4 regions of the Streptomyces sp. NPDC093546 genome follow, and region 4 is predicted to be linked to each of the others. Evidence: riboswitches for the same ligand, from Rfam matches in the RefSeq annotation. Region 4 holds a riboswitch; each other region holds the start of a gene.

The links. Region 4 has a riboswitch for cyclic di-AMP ahead of ACIRNI_RS24560 (C40 family peptidase). Riboswitches for the same ligand answer to the same signal wherever they lie in the genome.
Region 1: linked by a shared signal. The riboswitch ahead of ACIRNI_RS23380 (transglycosylase family protein) and the one ahead of ACIRNI_RS24560 (C40 family peptidase) in region 4 are both predicted to bind cyclic di-AMP.
Region 2: linked by a shared signal. The riboswitch ahead of ACIRNI_RS26325 (M23 family metallopeptidase) and the one ahead of ACIRNI_RS24560 (C40 family peptidase) in region 4 are both predicted to bind cyclic di-AMP.
Region 3: linked by a shared signal. The riboswitch ahead of ACIRNI_RS03105 (M23 family metallopeptidase) and the one ahead of ACIRNI_RS24560 (C40 family peptidase) in region 4 are both predicted to bind cyclic di-AMP.

Annotation. Positions count from the first base shown of each region.
Region 1 covers NZ_JBIWJG010000011.1:99,072-103,274, forward strand. The annotation lists gene eno (phosphopyruvate hydratase) at 1-662, opposite strand, end outside; gene ACIRNI_RS23380 (transglycosylase family protein) at 917-1,627, opposite strand; cyclic di-AMP (ydaO/yuaA leader) riboswitch at 1,631-1,801, opposite strand; gene ACIRNI_RS23385 (transglycosylase family protein) at 2,075-3,013, opposite strand; gene ACIRNI_RS23390 (cytochrome P450) at 3,179-4,203, opposite strand, start outside.
Region 2 covers NZ_JBIWJG010000014.1:66,234-70,436, forward strand. The annotation lists gene ACIRNI_RS26315 (HPr family phosphocarrier protein) at 1-85, shown strand, start outside; gene ACIRNI_RS26320 (GntR family transcriptional regulator) at 219-884, opposite strand; gene ACIRNI_RS26325 (M23 family metallopeptidase) at 1,101-1,883, opposite strand; cyclic di-AMP (ydaO/yuaA leader) riboswitch at 1,897-2,062, opposite strand; gene ACIRNI_RS26330 (M16 family metallopeptidase) at 2,322-3,689, opposite strand; gene ACIRNI_RS26335 (M16 family metallopeptidase) at 3,716-4,203, opposite strand, start outside.
Region 3 covers NZ_JBIWJG010000002.1:16,871-21,073, reverse strand. The annotation lists partial or broken gene ACIRNI_RS03120 (carboxymuconolactone decarboxylase family protein) at 1-227, shown strand, start outside; tRNA gene ACIRNI_RS03115 (tRNA-Met) at 273-346, shown strand; gene ACIRNI_RS03110 (PP2C family protein-serine/threonine phosphatase) at 515-1,678, shown strand; cyclic di-AMP (ydaO/yuaA leader) riboswitch at 1,906-2,042, shown strand; gene ACIRNI_RS03105 (M23 family metallopeptidase) at 2,054-3,223, shown strand; gene ACIRNI_RS03100 (aldo/keto reductase) at 3,403-4,203, shown strand, end outside.
Region 4 covers NZ_JBIWJG010000012.1:115,956-120,158, reverse strand. The annotation lists gene ACIRNI_RS24570 (helix-turn-helix domain-containing protein) at 1-670, opposite strand, end outside; gene ACIRNI_RS24565 (ATP-binding protein) at 911-1,351, shown strand; gene ACIRNI_RS24560 (C40 family peptidase) at 1,410-1,889, opposite strand; cyclic di-AMP (ydaO/yuaA leader) riboswitch at 1,894-2,088, opposite strand; gene ACIRNI_RS24555 (hypothetical protein) at 2,717-2,923, shown strand; gene ACIRNI_RS24550 (urease subunit gamma) at 3,148-3,450, shown strand; gene ACIRNI_RS24545 (urease subunit beta) at 3,466-3,777, shown strand; gene ACIRNI_RS24540 (urease subunit alpha) at 3,770-4,203, shown strand, end outside.

The DNA.
Region 1 (4,203 bases), on a different contig from region 4:
AGGTCGAGGGCGGCGCGGTTGGAGTCGAGGTTCGGGGCGAAGCCGCCCTCGTCGCCCAGGCCCGTGGACAGGCCCTTGTCCTTCAGGACCTTCTTCAGGGTGTGGTAGACCTCGGCGCCCCAGCGCAGGGCCTCGGAGAAGGACTCCGCGCCGATCGGCGCGATCATGAACTCCTGGATGTCCACGTTGGAGTCGGCGTGCGAGCCGCCGTTCAGGATGTTCATCATCGGAACGGGCAGCAGGTGCGCGTTCGGGCCGCCCAGGTAGCGGAAGAGCGGCAGGTCGGACGCCTCGGAGGCGGCGTGCGCGACGGCGAGGGAGACGCCGAGGATGGCGTTGGCGCCGAGCGACGACTTGTCGGGCGTGGCGTCCAGGTCGAACATCGCCTGGTCGATCAGCCGCTGCTCCGTGGCGTCGTAGCCGACGAGCTCCGGGCCGATCTGCTCGATGACGGCGAGGACGGCCTTCTCGACACCCTTGCCGAGGTAGCGGTCCTTGTCACCGTCGCGGAGCTCGAGGGCCTCGAACGCACCGGTGGAGGCACCGGACGGGACGGCAGCACGGCCGGTGCTGCCGTCGTCGAGGCCGACCTCGACCTCGACCGTGGGGTTGCCTCGGGAGTCCAGGATTTCCCGGGCTACGACGACGTCGATGGACGGCACGAGCATCTCCTTCTGGGATGTGACGCAATGTGTGACGCGAGCGGTGCAGGGTGCAGGGTCTCTTTGGCCTTGCGCCGTGCGACAAGAGCCTATCCGGCCGGGGGGCCGGGGCCAGCCGACGCCCGCCTCGTGGGACGAAAAACGACCCGAGGGCCCTGTTTACGGGGCAAAAGCCCACAATGTTTACCCGCCGGTAACCGCGAAGGCCCCGGCCCGCCGCCGCAGGGGCGACTCGGGCCGGGGCCGTCGGGGGGTCAGCTCAGGTGGAGCTGCTGGCCCGGGTAGATGAGGTCGGCGTCCTCGACGATGTCCTTGTTCAGCTCGAAGAGCTTCTGCCAGCCGCCTTCGACGTTCTCCGCCTCGGCGATGGTGCTGAGGGTGTCGCCGGCCTTCACCTTGTACTCGCCGTCGCCCTTGGCGACCTTCTTGCCGGTCGGGGTGGTGACGGTCTTCTTCGCCTCGGCCTTGGGCGCGGCCTTGGGGGCCTCCGCGGCCTTGGGCGCGGCCTTCGGCGCGGTGCGCTGCTCGCTGCGGGTGGTGGGCTGCTCGGCCGTGCGCTCGGCGGCGCCGCCGTCGTACGCGGCGTTGGACAGGCCCACGCCGCACACCGGCCACGCGCCCTTGCCCTGGCCGTCCAGGACCTTCTCGGCGATCTCTATCTGCTGCGCCTTGCTGGCCTGGTCGGCGGTGGCGGCGTACGCGGTGCCGCCGTACGCGGCCCAGGTGGAGGCCGAGAACTGCAGGCCACCGTAGTAGCCGTTACCGGTGTTGATGGACCAGTTGCCGCCGGACTCGCACTGGGCGACCTTGTCCCACTCGGCGGAGGTGGCCGCCGAGGCGGAGGTGGCGCCCATCAGCGGGGCGGCCACGGCGACGCCGGTGATGCCGGCGAACGCGGCGAAACGGACCGCCTTGGAGGGGCGACGGTGCTTGGCCTTGCCGGAAACCTTGCTGGAAAACAGCATGGAGATTCTCCTCACCGACGCCTGCGAGGTGAGCTGTCGGGTTAGGGCTGATGAGCTGCCCCGCCGCGCGACTCGCGCGGCCTCACCCCAAGCCGGCTCACGGACCGTCCTTCGACGGCCGGGGGTCGGCACCTACCTTGGGTCCCCCGCTCCTGCCTTCGGCGCATGACGCGACGACTGTTCCCTTGCGTCCGGCGGCAGGATTCGGCGTACCGGTCGAAGGGGCCCGCGATGGCGAGCGATAAAGACCGTAATCACAGAGCCCGGTGAAGTTCAAAGACGGACATCCGGGTCAATCCGCCCCTACCGCCCTGCGCTTGACGGACGTTTGCGCAGGTGAGGGGCGGATCGGACACATCGTGCGTTCGTGAGGCGCCAGTTGGCACAAAGAGACCCATGTCTCACTGGCGCAGATCCGGACATAGGGGCACCAATACCCCCCGCCAACTAGCGCTGCGCGGGGGCCAGATCGAGGCTTTGGCCGGGGAGGATGAGGTCCGGATCGGCGCCCACGGTCTGGCGGTTGGCGTCGTAGAGGGCGGTCCAGCCGCCTTCGAGGTCCTTCGCCGCGGCGATGGCGGAGAGGCTGTCGCCGGGACGGACGGTGTAGGTGCCCGGCTGGGCGTCCGCCAGGTCGCGTGTCGCGCCGTCACCTCGGGAGGTGCGGCCGTCCGTTTCGCGCCCACTGACCGAATTGTCGGTACTCGTAGGGTTCCCGGCTTCCGGCGCGGCCGGATCGGTCGCCGTCGGGTCCGTCGCCGCCGGGGACTCCGCGGAGGGCTCCGCCGGGTCGGGCGCGCCGCGGTGCTTGCCCTTGCCGGGGACGGGCGGGGCGGCCGGGGCCGCCGTCTCCGGTGCGGCTCCCGGCGTGGTGGGAGCGGCAGGCTCGGCCGGCTCGGTCGGCAGGAGGCTCTCGACCGGGTCGGCGGGGGCCACCGGCTCGGTGGGCTCCACCGGCTGGCCGGCGTCGGCCGGAGCGGACGCGTCGGGAGCGGCGTCCGGGGTGGCCTCGGGCGTCGCGGTGCCGGAGGACGCGCCGGGCGTGGCACCGGGCTCGGCGTCCGGCTTCGCGCCGGTGGCGCCGCCCAGGCCCACGATGGGGGCGCAGGTCTCCCAGGCCTTGACGCCCGTCGCGGCGTAGACCTGCTCCGCGACGGCTATCTGCTGCGCGCGGCTGGCGAGGTCGGGGCGCAGGGCGTACTGCTTGCCGCCGTACGCGTCCCAGGTCTCCTGCGAGAGCTGGAGTCCGCCGTAGAAGCCGTTGCCCATGTCGGCGCTCCACGCGCCGCCGGACTCGCACTCGGCGACCCGGTCCCACGTGTGGGCGTCGACGGCCGACGCGGAGCCGGCGCCGAGCAGCGGAAGGGCGATGGCGGATCCGGTCACCCCTGCCGCGACAACGATGGCGGGGGCCTGACGGGGTCGACGGTGCCTGCCGTTCCCGGAGCGCATGCGGTGTGCCTTTCGCGTGACTGCTGAGGTGACGGTGAACGTAGCGGCATTCGAACGCTAGTCACAAGTCGATGCAGGGGAGATTACGCGAAGATCACATTACTGACGGATCGTCATGCTCGGTGGCCCGCTGGAACCCTCCCCAAAGGGGGTGAACTCAACCGGGAGCGTGCGCAGTCCACGCATAATGAGCCCCCCGCGCCACCGCAAATCCGCAGGATCCACCGCGAGTCGGAGGTCCGGCAACCGGGTCAGCAGCGTCGCCAGCGCGGTCTGCCCTTCGAGGCGGGCGAGCGGCGCGCCGAGGCAGTAGTGGATGCCGTGCCCGTACCCCAGGTGCTGGTTGTCGCGCCGCGCCAGGTCCAGGGTGTCGGGCTCCACGAACCGCTCCGGGTCCCGGTCGGCGGCCGCGAGCACCACCAGCACCGGATCGCCCGCCGCGATGCGCTCCCCGCCGATGGTGAGCTCCTCCGTGGCGAACCGCCACGTGGCGAGCTCCACGGGCCCGTCGTACCGCAGCAGTTCCTCGACCCCGGTCTCCAGCAGCCCGTGCTCACCGGCGGCGAGGGACTCCTGGAGCCTGGCGCGCTCGCCGGGGTTGCGCAGCAGGGCGTACACGCCGTTGCCGATGAGGTTGACCGTGGTCTCGAACCCGGCGAAGAGGAGGATGAAGGCCATCGCCGCGGCTTCGTTCTCGGTGAGGTGCTCGCCGTGGTCGCTCGCCCGGATCAGCCCGGAGATGAGGTCGTCCCCGAGGTCCTCGCGCTTGCGGTGGATCAGCTCGGCCAGATAGCCCCGCATCTTCTTCACCGACCGCGCGACCCCGCCGCGCGGCCCGCCGCCGTGCCGGATCATCATCCCGGCCCAGTCCCGGAAGTCGTCCTGGTCCTCGGGCGGGACGCCGAGCATGTCGCAAATCGCGTAAATGGGGAGCGGGAACGCGAACTCGTGAATGAGGTCGGCGCTCCCTTTTGTAGCGAAGTTGTCGATCAACCGGTCCGTCAGCTCCTGCACCCGCGGCGCGAACTCCGCCACCCGGCGCGGCGTGAACGCCTTCGAGACGAGCCTGCGCAGCCGCGTGTGGTCCGGCGGGTCGATGTTGAGCAGGTGCGTCATCAGCTCCG
Region 2 (4,203 bases), on a different contig from region 4:
GGACGCGGAAGGTGCGGACGCCGCCCTGGACCGCCTGGCGAAGCTGGTCGCGGAGGGTCTCGAGGAGCTTCCCGAGACCGTCTGACGGGCTTCGGGCATCGCCCGGCCATCACTTCGGACAATTACCTGTCCTCTTGCAGCGGAGCCGTATCGCCCCCGAATTCCGGGGTGATACGGCTCCGCTTTTTCGGTGAACCTTTCTTTCTACGGCCGCATTGTTAATTGCGGGCGCTCACCGTGTTGACGCGATGTTGCGGACTCCTCACACGCAGCCGGTGCGAACCGAGTGAGCGCTCGGCGTGCAGCGCGGTCAGCGCCCGGGCCCGCTCGGCGTCACCGCGCGCCACCGCGTCGACGATCGCGCCGTGCTCGGCCCACGCCTCCACGGGCGCGGGCGGCTGGTCGACCGCGTACATCCAGGCGATCTTGTGCCGCAGCTGGGTCAGCAGGGCGGTGAGGCCCGGGCTGCCGGAGGCCTGGGCGAGCGTCTCGTGGAACCAGTCGCCGAGCGCCCGCAGATCCTCCCCCTGGCCCCGGCGCGCCCGCTCCTGGCCCAGCCTGACCAGGCCCCGCAACACCTTGAGGTGCGCCTCGGTACGGCGCTGGGCGGCCCGCGCCGCGCCGAGCGGCTCCAGCAGCGCCCGGACTTCCAGCAGGTCGGCTGCCTCCTGCTCGGTGGGCTCGGCGACGCACGCCCCGGCGTGGCGGCGGGTGGTGACGAAGCCCTCCGACTCCAGGGTCCGCAGGGCCTCGCGGACCGGGACGCGGGAGACGCCGTAGCGGCGCGCCAGCTGCTCCTCGGTGAGGCGGCTGCCGCGCGGGAAGACGCCGGAGACGATGTCGTCGCGAATCGCCGTGCATACCGAGTGCGCGGGAATGCGCATACCGAACCTCCGACGTAATGCGCGCGAAACAGCGTGCGTCCGACCGATTTGACGAGTGTTCAGTGACTCTATGGCACCATTCCTGAATTTCCGACGCCGGGTCGAAATCCATGGATATCTTTTGGCCAGGCCTGCCGCGCCGGAGAACGGCGAAGGCCCCGGCCGCTCATCCGAGGAGCCGGGGCCTTGTCTGTCTCAGGTCGTGCGGGCCGGAGGTCAGACGTTGACGCCGTGCGAGCGCAGGTACGCGACGGGGTCGATGTCGGAGCCGTACTCGGCGCTCGTACGGGCCTCGAAGTGGAGGTGCGGGCCGGAGGAGTTGCCGGTGGAGCCGGAGAGGCCTATCCGCTGGCCGGGCATGACCCGCTCGCCGACCGAGACGCTGACGGAGGAGAGGTGGCCGTACTGCGTGTACGTGCCGTCGGCCATCCGGATCACCACGTTGTTGCCGTACGCGCCGCCCCAGCCCGCCTCGACGACGGTGCCCAGGCCCACGGCGACGACCGTGGAGCCGGAGGGGGCGTGGAAGTCGACGCCGGTGTGGCTGCCGGAGGACCACATGGCGCCGCCGGTCTGGTAGCCGGTGCTGACGTAGGAGCCGGCGACGGGGAGCGTGAAGGAGTTCAGGCGCTTGCGCTCGGCCTCGCGGGCGGCGCGCTCCTCCGCCTCGCGGGCGGCCTTGACGCGGGCCTCGGCCTTGCGCTTGGCCTCCGCCTCGGCCTTGGCCTGGGCGGCGGCGCGGGCGGCGGCCTCCTCGGCCTCGCGCTCCTGGGCCTCGGCCTGGGCGTCGACGGTCTCGGCGAGCGTGTCGGTGATGACCGCCTGGTTGAGGCCGGTGTCCTCCAGTGCGCGGACGTCCGCGTCGGCGGCGAGCGCCGGGGAAGCGAGGGTTCCGATGACGCCGGTGGTGGCGATGGCCGCCACGCCGGCGACGTGTGCGCTCTTGCGGCTCAGGCGGCTCGGGGCACGGTGCTTCCCGGTGGCACGGGTGAACGCCATACGGTGGCTGATCCTTTCCTTCCTTCTCGCCTACCGGGTTAGCTGACGGGTTCGGAGCAGGAAGGTCTCCTACGGGCCCCTCCGCACGGATGCGAAGGCGTCCGATTCACCCCAGGGACTTCGTGTGGGTCCCCGGCTCCCCGGGCTCGCGCCCGATGGGGATTCGGCGATGGCTGCCCGGTGCCGCGGATGCGGCGGGTACAGCGGGCGGACAGCGCATCAGACGCTAAGCGGCTGATCTTTCAATCACCAAACGGACACGGTTTTTTGTAGCGCACGCCACAGGGCAGACACGTAACCTCCCCAACAAAACGGACATGCCGTGACGGCGAGGGGAAGCGGCAGCAGACGGCGGAACCCCGGCATCCGAATGGATGCCGGGGTTCCGCCGGTGATGGCCGGGACGCGGCCGGCGACGCGCGGCCGACCCGCCGTCAATCAGCCCGTGACGACGCTCACTTCACCGATGCCGAGCGCCTCGACCGGCTCCTTGATCTGCGCGGCGTCGCCGACCAGCACGGTGACGAGACGGTCCACGGGGAAGGCGCTGACGGCCGCGGCCGTGGCCTCCACCGTCCCGGTCTCGGCCAGGCGGGCGTACAACTGCGCCTGGAAGTCGTCCGGGAGGTGCTGCTCGACCTGGTCGGCGAGGGTGCCCGCGACCGAGGCCGCCGTCTCGTACCTGAGCGGGGCGACGCCCACGAGGTTCTGCACGGCGACGTCCCGCTCGGCGTCGGTCAGCCCCTCGGCGGCGAGGGTGCGCAGCACCTTCCACAGGTCGTCGAGGGCCGGACCGGTGTTGGGGGTGTCGACGGATCCGCTGATGGCGAGCAGCGAGGCGCCGTTGCCTCCGGGACCGGAGCGCAGCACCTGGCCGAAGGACCGTACGCCGTAGGTGTAGCCCTTCTCCTCGCGCAGCACGCGGTCCAGGCGCGAGGTGAGGGTGCCGCCCAGGCAGTACGTGCCGAGCACCTGGGCCGGCCAGACGCGGTCGTGCCGGTCGGGGCCGATGCGGCCGATCAGCAGCTGCGTCTGCACGGCGCCGGGGCGGTCGACGATGACGACACGTCCCGTGTCGTCGGCCGTGACGGGCGGGACGGGGCGGGGCTCGGCGGTGTTGCCGGTCCAGGCGCCGAGGGTGTCGGCCAGCACCGCGTCGAGGTCGACGTCCGTGAGGTCGCCCACGACGATGGCGGTGGCCGTGGCGGGCCGGACATGGGCTTCGTAGAAGGCCCGTACGGCCGCGGAGTCGATCCGCTCCACCGTCTCGAGGGTGCCCTGGCGGGGGCGGGACATCCGGGAGTCGGCCGGGAACAGCTCCTTGGAGAGCTGCATGGCGGCGCGGCGCGACGGGTTGGCGATCTCGTGCGGGATCTCGTCGAGCCGGTTGCGCACCAGGCGCTCGACCTCGCTGTCGGCGAAGGCGGGCGCGCGCAGGGCGTCGGCGACCAGGCCGAGGGCCTTGGCCAGCCGGGAGACCGGGACCTCCAGGGAGACGCGTACGCCGGGGTGGTCGGCGTGCGCGTCGAGCGTGGCGCCGCAGCGCTCCAGCTCGGCGGCGAACTCCTCCGCCGAGTACTTGTCGGTGCCCTCGGACAGCGCCCGGGCCATGATGGTGGCGACGCCGTCCAGGCCCTCGGGCTCGGCCTCCAGCGGGGCCACCAGGGAGATCTCGACGGCCACGACCTGCTGGCCGGGGCGGTGGCAGCGCAGCACGGTCAGGCCGTTGGGGAGGGTGCCTCGCTCGGGGGCGGGGAAGGCCCAGGGCCGGGCGGTGCCGGGCTGGGGCTGCGGGTGGAACTCCATGGACGTCAGGGACACAGCGGCGTCGCTCACTGGTCGGCCCCCTCTTCTTCCTCGCTGTGGTCGGCATCGCTCTGGTCGCCGTTGACCGGCTCGTAGACCAGTACGGCCCTGTTGTCCGGGCGCAGCCGCGCCTGGGCGACGGCCTGCACCTCCTCGGCGGTGACGTCCAGGACGCGCTGGACGGCGGTGAGCGCGAGCTGCGGGTCGCCGAACAGCACGGCGAAGCGGCACAGCTCGTCGGCGCGGCCGGCGACCGTGCCGAGCCGGTCCAGCCACTCGCGCTCCAGCTGGGCCTGGGCCCGCTCCATCTCCTCGGGCGTCGGGCCCTCGGCGGCGAACCGGGCCAGCTCCTCGTCGACCGCGGCCTCGATGTCCGGCACCTCGACGCCGCCGGAGGTCTTCACGTCCAGCCAGCCCATGGAGGGGGCCCCGGCGAGGCGCAGCAGGCCGAAGCCGGCCGCCACGGCCGTACGGTCGCGGCGCACCAGGCGGTTGTGGAGCCGGGACGACTCGC
Region 3 (4,203 bases), on a different contig from region 4:
CCGTCTGGCGCGACGCGGCGCGCTTCTTCACCGAGCGGGAGCGGGCCGCGCTCGCGCTGACCGAGGCCGTCACGCTGGTCGCGGCGGAGGGCGTGCCGGACGAGGTGTACGCGCGCGCCGCCGCCCAGTTCGAGGAGGGCGAGCTCGGGCAGCTGCTCGCGCTGATCTTCACCATCAACACCTGGAACCGCATTGCCCTCAGCACGGCGAAGGTGCCGGGCGAGTAATTGGTGTTGATCTTGCTCCGCATGGCGTAGGGTGGTGTTTACCGACGCGGGGTGGAGCAGCTCGGTAGCTCGCTGGGCTCATAACCCAGAGGTCGCAGGTTCAAATCCTGTCCCCGCTACTGATGACGACGAAGACCCGGTGCCCCAAGGCACCGGGTCTTCGTCGTCATGTCGTGCGTGTGCTGCATGTCCTGGGTGGTCGCCCGGTCGCCCGGTCGGCCGATGGCGGGGCATCCTGCGGCGCGGCTCCGGACGGTGTGCGCGGGGCCCGCCTACCGTCCGTAACCGTGGGTGACAACGGCGACAGGGCCTGGGGTCGGAGCGCGCGACGCGCGAAGGTGCGCCGCTTCCTCCGGGTGGCGCCCGTACTGATGATCGTCGGCGGGGTGGTGTTCGACCTGCTGACGCCGCCCCGGTTCACGGCCGTGCCGCTGTTCACCGCCGCCCCGCTCGTCGCCGCGCCGTTCTTCACCGTACGGATCACCCTGGTGGCCGGGACCGCCGCCGTCCTGGCACTGGCCGGGCTGCGCCTCCACAGCGGCACGCTGGACGAGGCCCCGTCGATCACGGAGCTCGTCACCCTGATCACGGTCTCGGCGTTCGCGCTGATGATCAACCGGGTCGTGCGGCGCAGCGGCGAGCGGCTCGCCTCCGCCCGCGGCATCGCCGAATCCGCGCAGCGCGCCGTGCTGCCGACGCCGGCCGAGCGGATCGGTGGCCTGCGGGTGGCGGCGCGGTACGAGGCGGCGCAGGCGGACGCGTTCATCGGGGGCGATCTCTACGCCGTGCAGGACACGCCCTACGGGGTGCGGCTGGTGGTCGGGGACGTACGAGGGAAGGGGATGGGCGCGGTCGAGGCGGTGGCGGTCGTGCTGGGTGCGTTCCGGGAGGCGGCCGAGCAGGAGAGCTCGCTGGAGGGGGTGTCGCAGCGGCTGGAGCGGGCGCTCGCGCGGGAGGGGACCCGGCGCGACGGGCTCGACGCCTTCGAGGGCTTCACCACCGCCGTGCTGGCCGAGGTGGTGCGCGGCGAGGCGGTGGTGCGGATCGTCAACCGCGGCCACCCGGAGCCGCTGGTGTTGTACGCCGACGGGGGCCTGGAGCGGCTGGAACCGACCGAACCCGCGCTGCCGCTGGGGATGGCGGACCTGGGGCCGTGGCCCGACCGCGCGGACGAGGTGCCGTTCCCGCCCGGGGCGACGCTGCTCTTCTACACGGACGGGCTCTCCGAGGCGCGGGACGCGAGCGGCGCCTTCTACGACCCGGCGGAGCGGCTGGCGGGGCGGAGCTTCGCGGGGCCGGGGGAGATGCTGGACACCCTGGTCGAGGACGTACGGCGGCATACGGGGGGCGGGGGGACGACCGACGACCTCGCGCTGCTGGCGGTGAACACGCCTCAGGGGCAGCGGGCCGCGGCGGCGGGAGCATCCGGGGCGACTGGGCACGGAGGGTGATCGCTGTGGAGCCCTCCGCATAACATTTGACTAACCGTCAGAAAGTGTGGTGAGGCACACGGGGCATGAGGGGCAGTCAACTTAGCTGCCTATGCCCGTTTGTGGGGCGGTATGCCGGGGGCTACGTGGTTAATGATCAGTAGGAACGGCTTGGAATCACGGCCCCGCGTCTATTAACGTTCGATAACGCAGCGCGGTCGTCCCAGCCGACGCAAGAGCGACGGCACCGTGCGCGCGCGCCGAATTCCGCAAGGGAACCGGGGAACCACCACCTTGGGGTGAATCGGGCCGCATCGCCGGCCTGAAGGAGACCTTCCTGCTCCGAACCCGTCAGCTAACCCGGTAGGCGAGAAGGAAGGAAAGGAGTGCGCCCCCGTGGCGTCCAACAGGCCTGCCCCCGAAGCGCCGTCTGCTCCATCGGCCTCCCCGGCCGCCCCCGCCTCCCCGGCACCCCACTTCGTCGACTCCTTCGGCCCGGGCCCCGGTTCCGGTGCGCCCGCGGAGGGTCAGTGGGAGGAGTGGAACCCCACCGAGGACACCGTCCGTCCCGTCCGTGGCCGCCACCGCGTGGTCAAGCAGCGCGGCGGGCTGGCCCGTAGTTCCACGGTCCTGGGCGTGGGCGTCATCGCGGCCGTCGGCGCCGGAGGGATGGCCACCGCGCAGGACAAGCCGGCGGTCTCCATATCCCTGCCCGACCTGTCCGGCGCGATAGCCGACAGCCTTCCGGACGCCGAGTCCATGCCGGGCATCGGCTCCCTGATCTCCGACGACGGTGCCGACGGCGGTTCCGGCGGCTCTTCCGCGGACGCCCGGCTGACCGCCGCCGCGCCGCTGACCGCCGGGTCCCTCGCCGCCGACGACGGCTCCGCCGGGGACCGGGCCGAGAGCGGCGCGAGTGCCGGCGAGGCCCTGCGGGCGCGCATCCTCCAGCAGGCCGAGCAGCAGCAGGCGTCCGCGGACGCGGCGGCGAAGCTCGCGGCCGAGAAGGAGGCCGCCGAGCAGGCGGCCGCGCTGGCCAAGTCCCAGCAGACCGCCGCCGAGAAGGAGGCGGCCGCCGAGGCGAAGGCGAAGGCCGAAGCGGCGGCGAAGGCCGAGGCGGAGGCCGCGGCCAAGGCGGAGGCCGAGCGGCTGGCCAAGCTCGCCGGCAGCTACGCGCTGCCGACCTCCTCGTACACCATCACCTCCACCTACGGCCAGGCCGGCAACATGTGGTCCTCCGGCTACCACACCGGCCTCGACCTCGCGGCCCCCACGGGCACCCCGGCCAAGGCCGTGCACGGCGGCACCGTCAAGTCGGCCGGCTGGTCCGGCTCGTACGGCTACCGGATCGTCCTGGAGCTGGAGGACGGCACCGAGGTCTGGTACTGCCACCTCTCCTCGATGACGGTCGGCGCCGGGCAGAAGGTCGCCACCGGCGAGACCATCGGGCGCGTCGGCGCCACCGGCAACGTGACCGGGCCGCACCTGCACCTGGAGGTCCACACGGCGGGCGGCGGCGGAGTGGACCCGCTGGCGTGGCTCCGCGGCAAGGGCCTGACCGTCTGACGGCCCGACTCTCCGACGGCCTGACCGTCTGAACCACCGTCTGACGGAATGACCGTCCGACGGCCCGCAGATTCCGGTGGCCCTGGCGTTCCACCCCCCGACGCCAGGGCCACCGGTTCCTTCGCCCCATGGGCGGATGCCCGGAATACGGCACGTCACGCGGGGTGTTGAGGTATCGCATGACCTCACTTCCCCTTCGCAGGCTGGGTACGTCCGACCTCCACGTCTTCCCCCTCGGTCTCGGCGGCAACGTCTTCGGCTGGACCGCCGACGCCGCGCAGTCCTTCGCCGCCCTCGACGCGTACGCGGCAGCCGGCGGCAACTTCGTCGACACCGCCGACACCTACTCGTCGTGGGCCCCCGGCCACCAGGGCGGCGAGTCCGAGACGGTCATCGGTGACTGGATGGCCGCCCGGGGCAACAGGTCCGACGTCATCGTCGCCACCAAGGTCGGCAGCCACCCCCAGTACAAGGGGATCGGCGCCACCACCATCAAGGCCGCGGCCGAGCAGTCGCTGCGCCGCCTGCGGACCGACTACATCGACCTGTACTACACCCACGTCGACGACCCGGCCGTCCCGGTCGAGGAGTTCGTCCCCGCACTGGACCGGCTGGTGAAGGAGGGCAAGGTGCGGGCCGTCGCCGCCTCCAACATCTCCGCCGAGCGGCTCCAGGAGGCGCTGGACTTCTCCGCGCGCGAGGGCCTCGCCTCCTACGTCGCGCTCCAGCCGCACTACAGCCTCGTCTCGCGCGGCACCTACGAGGGCGCCCTGCGCGACACCGCCGAGCGGGCGGGGCTGTCGGCCGTGCCGTACTGGGCGCTGGCCTCCGGGTTCCTCACCGGCAAGTACCGGCCGGGCACGCAGGTCGACAGCGCGCGGGCCGAGGGCGCCGCCAAGCACCTCGCGACCGAGCGGGGCCGCGAGGTCCTCGCCGCGCTCGACACCATCGCCGGGGCGCGCGGGATCGAGGTCTCGAGC
Region 4 (4,203 bases):
AGAGGCCGACGTACCCGCCCACCGCGAACGGCAGCACCTGCAACCGCACATGGGGCAGGTCCGCCAGCTCCCGCAACCGCCGCAGCTGGGCCCGCATCACCCCCGGGCCGCCCACCTGCCGCCGCAGCACCGCCTCGTCCAGTACCGCCTCCAGACGCAGCGGCGGATCACCGAACAACACCTCCTGGCGGGCGATCCGGACCTCCACCAGTGAGTCGACCGCCGTCGCCGGCAGCCCGTCCAGCGCGGCGCGCGTCACCGCCCGTGCGTAGTCGGGCGTCTGCAACAGGCCCGGCACCACCGAGGTCTCCAGCGTGCGGGCCCCGCAGGCCTGCGACTCCAGGCTGATGAAGTCCTGGTACTGCGGCGGCAGCACGCCCCGGTACGCGTGCCACCAGCCCGTGCCGCCGCCGTCCGCCGCCGCGCCGGACAGGGCCTCCACCAGCGTGCGCAGCCGTGGTTCGCGTACGCCGTAGGCGTCGAGCAGCCGTGACACGTCCGCGCCCGTCACCCCGCTCGCACCCGTCTCGATCCGGCTGACCTTCGACTGGTGCCAGCCGACGAGCCGCGCCGCGTCCCGGCTGGTGAGCCCCGCTCTCAGGCGCAGCCGCTTCAACTCCTCGCCGAGCTTGCGGCGTCGCACCGCCGGACCGTGTCGCGTGCCCCGCACGACCGCCCCTCCTCCCACCCTCCGGAACGCTGGACCAACCCGCCAGTCTGCCCGCCGGAACCGCTCTCGCGTAGCAGGGTTCACCGCTTCGAGCGACAGATATATGCATATCTTGGGGGATCGGCCCCACCTGGGGCGACATAGGTGGCAGTCTGGCGCGAAGCGCAATCCGAGGCCGTCCTCGCACAACATCCGCTCCCTGTCGGAGTCCGGCCCCGGTGGGAAAGGGACAGCGTCGCCATGGCAGACCATCAGGAAGCATCCGTCACTCTGCCGAGCGATCCAGCCTCGGTCTCCGCAGCCCGCAGATACGTGGCGGACGTTCTTACCGAATGGGGGCTGCCGGCCGAGTCCGACACCGCGGACGCGGTACGGCTGATCGTCTCCGAGCTCACGACCAACGCCGTTCAGCACACCTTCGGACAGTCCCCGACCTTCACGGTGGACATCCGGCTGGAGCGGGACGAGCAGCTGCGCATCGGCGTCACCGACAGCCACCCGCGCTGGCCGCAGCGCCTGCCCGCGGCCGTCCAGCAGGACAACGGGCGCGGCATGGTCATCATCCGCTGGCTCGCCGCCGAGCGCGGCGGCCGCCTGACGGTCACTCCGACCGGCGACGGCGGCAAGACGGTGTGGATCGCCCTGCCCTGGTCCGTCCCGTCCGTCCCCGTCCGGGGCTGACCGGCCCCGCACCGCAGGTGTGCACGCTCCGTGCGGTACGGGGGCTTGGGGCCTCGCGTCAGCGCACGCGTCCGTAGTAGACCGACTTCGACCAGATGCGGTCGAGCTTGACCACCGAACCCGACTTCGGTGAGTGCCAGATCTTGTTGTCACCGGCGTACAGGCCCACGTGGTAGACGCGGCCACCGGAGTGGAAGAAGACCAGGTCTCCCTTCTGCCGCTGCGACGCGGAGAGGTGACGGGTCTTGTTGTACTGCTGCTGCGCGGTGCGGGGCAGCGTCTTGCCGGCCTTCTTGTACGAGTAGAGCGTCAGCCCGGAGCAGTCGAAGCGGGACGGGCCCGCTGCGCCGTACGCGTACGGGGAGCCCTTCTTCGACGCGGCGACGTTCAGCGCCTTCGTGGCGAGCGTCGCGGTGGCGGCCTCGGCGTCGGAGACGGCGCCCGGTGCCAGCATCGTGCCGCCGACGGCGGCGAGCGTCAGTGCCGAGACGGCACCGGCTCGGGACAACAGAGACGGGACATGCATCTGCGCGGTCATAGCGCAACCCTTCGTCAGCCGCCTGTGAAGGATGACCTGTCGGGTTCGGGCTGGCGAAGTTGCCCGGCCGCTGACGCGGCTTCACCCCAAGGGGCGGCCATGGTGCGCTCGCCCCGTACTGCTTGGGTCCTCCACTCCTGCCGATCCACTCCTGTCGACCAGTCGTCCGGACGGCGGCAGGACTCGGCGTCCGCCCGGACCGCCCCGCCGCGGTGGCGGGGGCTTGTCGTCGAAGGGATCTTGACCCATGACGGGACGAAATTCCGAGCCGAAACGGAAGTTTGTGAGGCTCCTCACGACTGATCCATTCGAGTGGACAGGGGCGTTTTGGCGCGACGCGGCGGCCGATTGATGATCCGTGTACCAGCGGCGGAGCGTGATGTTCCGCCAGATGTGTACAGCAGCGGCGCAACTCGTGCAGTGCGTAATTCCCTCGTTTGCGTACGCCGAACGAGGGTGGCTCGTTGGCCCGTCTGCGCCCATCCGTGCTACGCGGAAATCCCTCATCAGGCGGGCTCCTGAGGGAGCGTCACCCGCGCTGTTCGGCATTCGCCATCGAGAACACGGAGCGCACGCGCCAGCGTCCGGGTGTGCGCCTCGCCCTCCCGTGGTCACGCGTCGCGCTCAGTGCCTCCCGCGGTGCGGCCGTGCGCCCGGCGAGCGCCCGATTGGGCCCGCTCCAGGGGTGCGGACGCGTGCGGGATCGTTTCGTCGTCCTCGTGCGGGTGACCGGGCGCGTACCCGGGGTGCGGAGGTGGGTAGCCAGGGGCCGACTCGAACCAACCGGCGGGTCAGGACCCGTCACTCTGCCCCAGGAGGGAATCCGTATGCGTCGCATCGCGGCCGTCGTCCTCGGAACCATCGCACTGCTCGGATCCACCGCCACCACCGCCTCGGCGGTGCCGGATCCCACCGCCGTCGTCGACTGCGTCGTTACCGGCGCGACCGACCTGACCGCCGTCGTCGACCCCGCCTCCCTCGCCATCCCCCCGGAGGTCCCGGGCGTCCCGGGAGCGAACTGCCTGGCCGTCTGAGGCGGACACCACGGCTCGTATACGAAAGGGCGGCTGCCCCGGCGGGGCGGCCGCCCGCATCCCATGGCCGGGCAAAGCCGTAGTTAACCTCCTGGAAAAACTTCTGCCCGAGATTGAAATATCTCTCCCTCACAATCGTTTCCGCAGGTCAACAGAGTGTTGAAGCCGGATAGGGTCCCGCTGCTGCCCGGGGTCGCGCCGGGCGGGAACATGTGAGGTGAAACGTGCAACTGAGCCCGCACGAGCAGGAGCGCCTGCTCATTCATGTCGCTGCCGACGTCGCGGAGAAGCGCAGGGCACGCGGGGTGCGGCTCAACCACCCCGAGGCCGTCGCCCTGATCACCGCGCACATCCTGGAGGGGGCCAGGGACGGCCGGACCGTCGCCGAGCTCATGGCGTCCGGGCGCAAGGTCCTCAGCCGCGACGACGTCATGGAGGGCATCCCCGAGATGATCCACGACGTCCAGGTCGAGGCGACCTTCCCCGACGGCACCAAGCTCGTCACCGTCCACGAGCCGATCGTCTGACGGGGAACGCCACCGATGATCCCCGGAGAGATCCTCTACGCCGACGAGCCCGTGCCCCTCAACGAAGGCCGCCCCGTCACCCGCCTCACCGTGCTCAACGCCGCCGACCGGCCCGTCCAGGTCGGATCCCACTACCACTTCGCCGAGGTCAACCCGGGCCTCGTGTTCGACCGCTCCGCCGCCCGCGGCCTGCGGCTCAACATCGCCGCCGGTACCGCCGTGCGCTTCGAGCCCGGCATCCCCGTCGACGTCGAACTCGTCCCCCTCGCCGGCCGCCGCGTCGTCCCCGGCCTGCGCGGACAGACCGGAGGAGCCCTCGATGGCTGAGCTCGCCCGCCCCCAGTACGCCGACCTCTTCGGCCCCACCACCGGTGACCGGATCCGCCTCGCCGACACCGACCTGCTCGTCGAGATCGAGGAGGACCGCTCCGGCGGGCCCGGCCGCTCCGGCGACGAGGCGGTCTTCGGCGGCGGCAAGGTGATCCGCGAGTCCATGGGCCAGGCCCGCACCACCCGCGCCGAAGGCGCCCCGGACACCGTCATCACCGGCGCCGTCGTCATCGACCACTGGGGCATCGTCAAGGCGGACATCGGCATCCGCGACGGCCGCATCACCGGCATCGGCAAGGCCGGCAACCCCGACACCATGGACGGCGTCCACCCGGACCTCGTCATCGGCCCCGAGACCGAGATCATCGCCGGCAACGGCAAGATCCTCACCGCGGGCGCCATCGACGCGCACATCCACTTCAT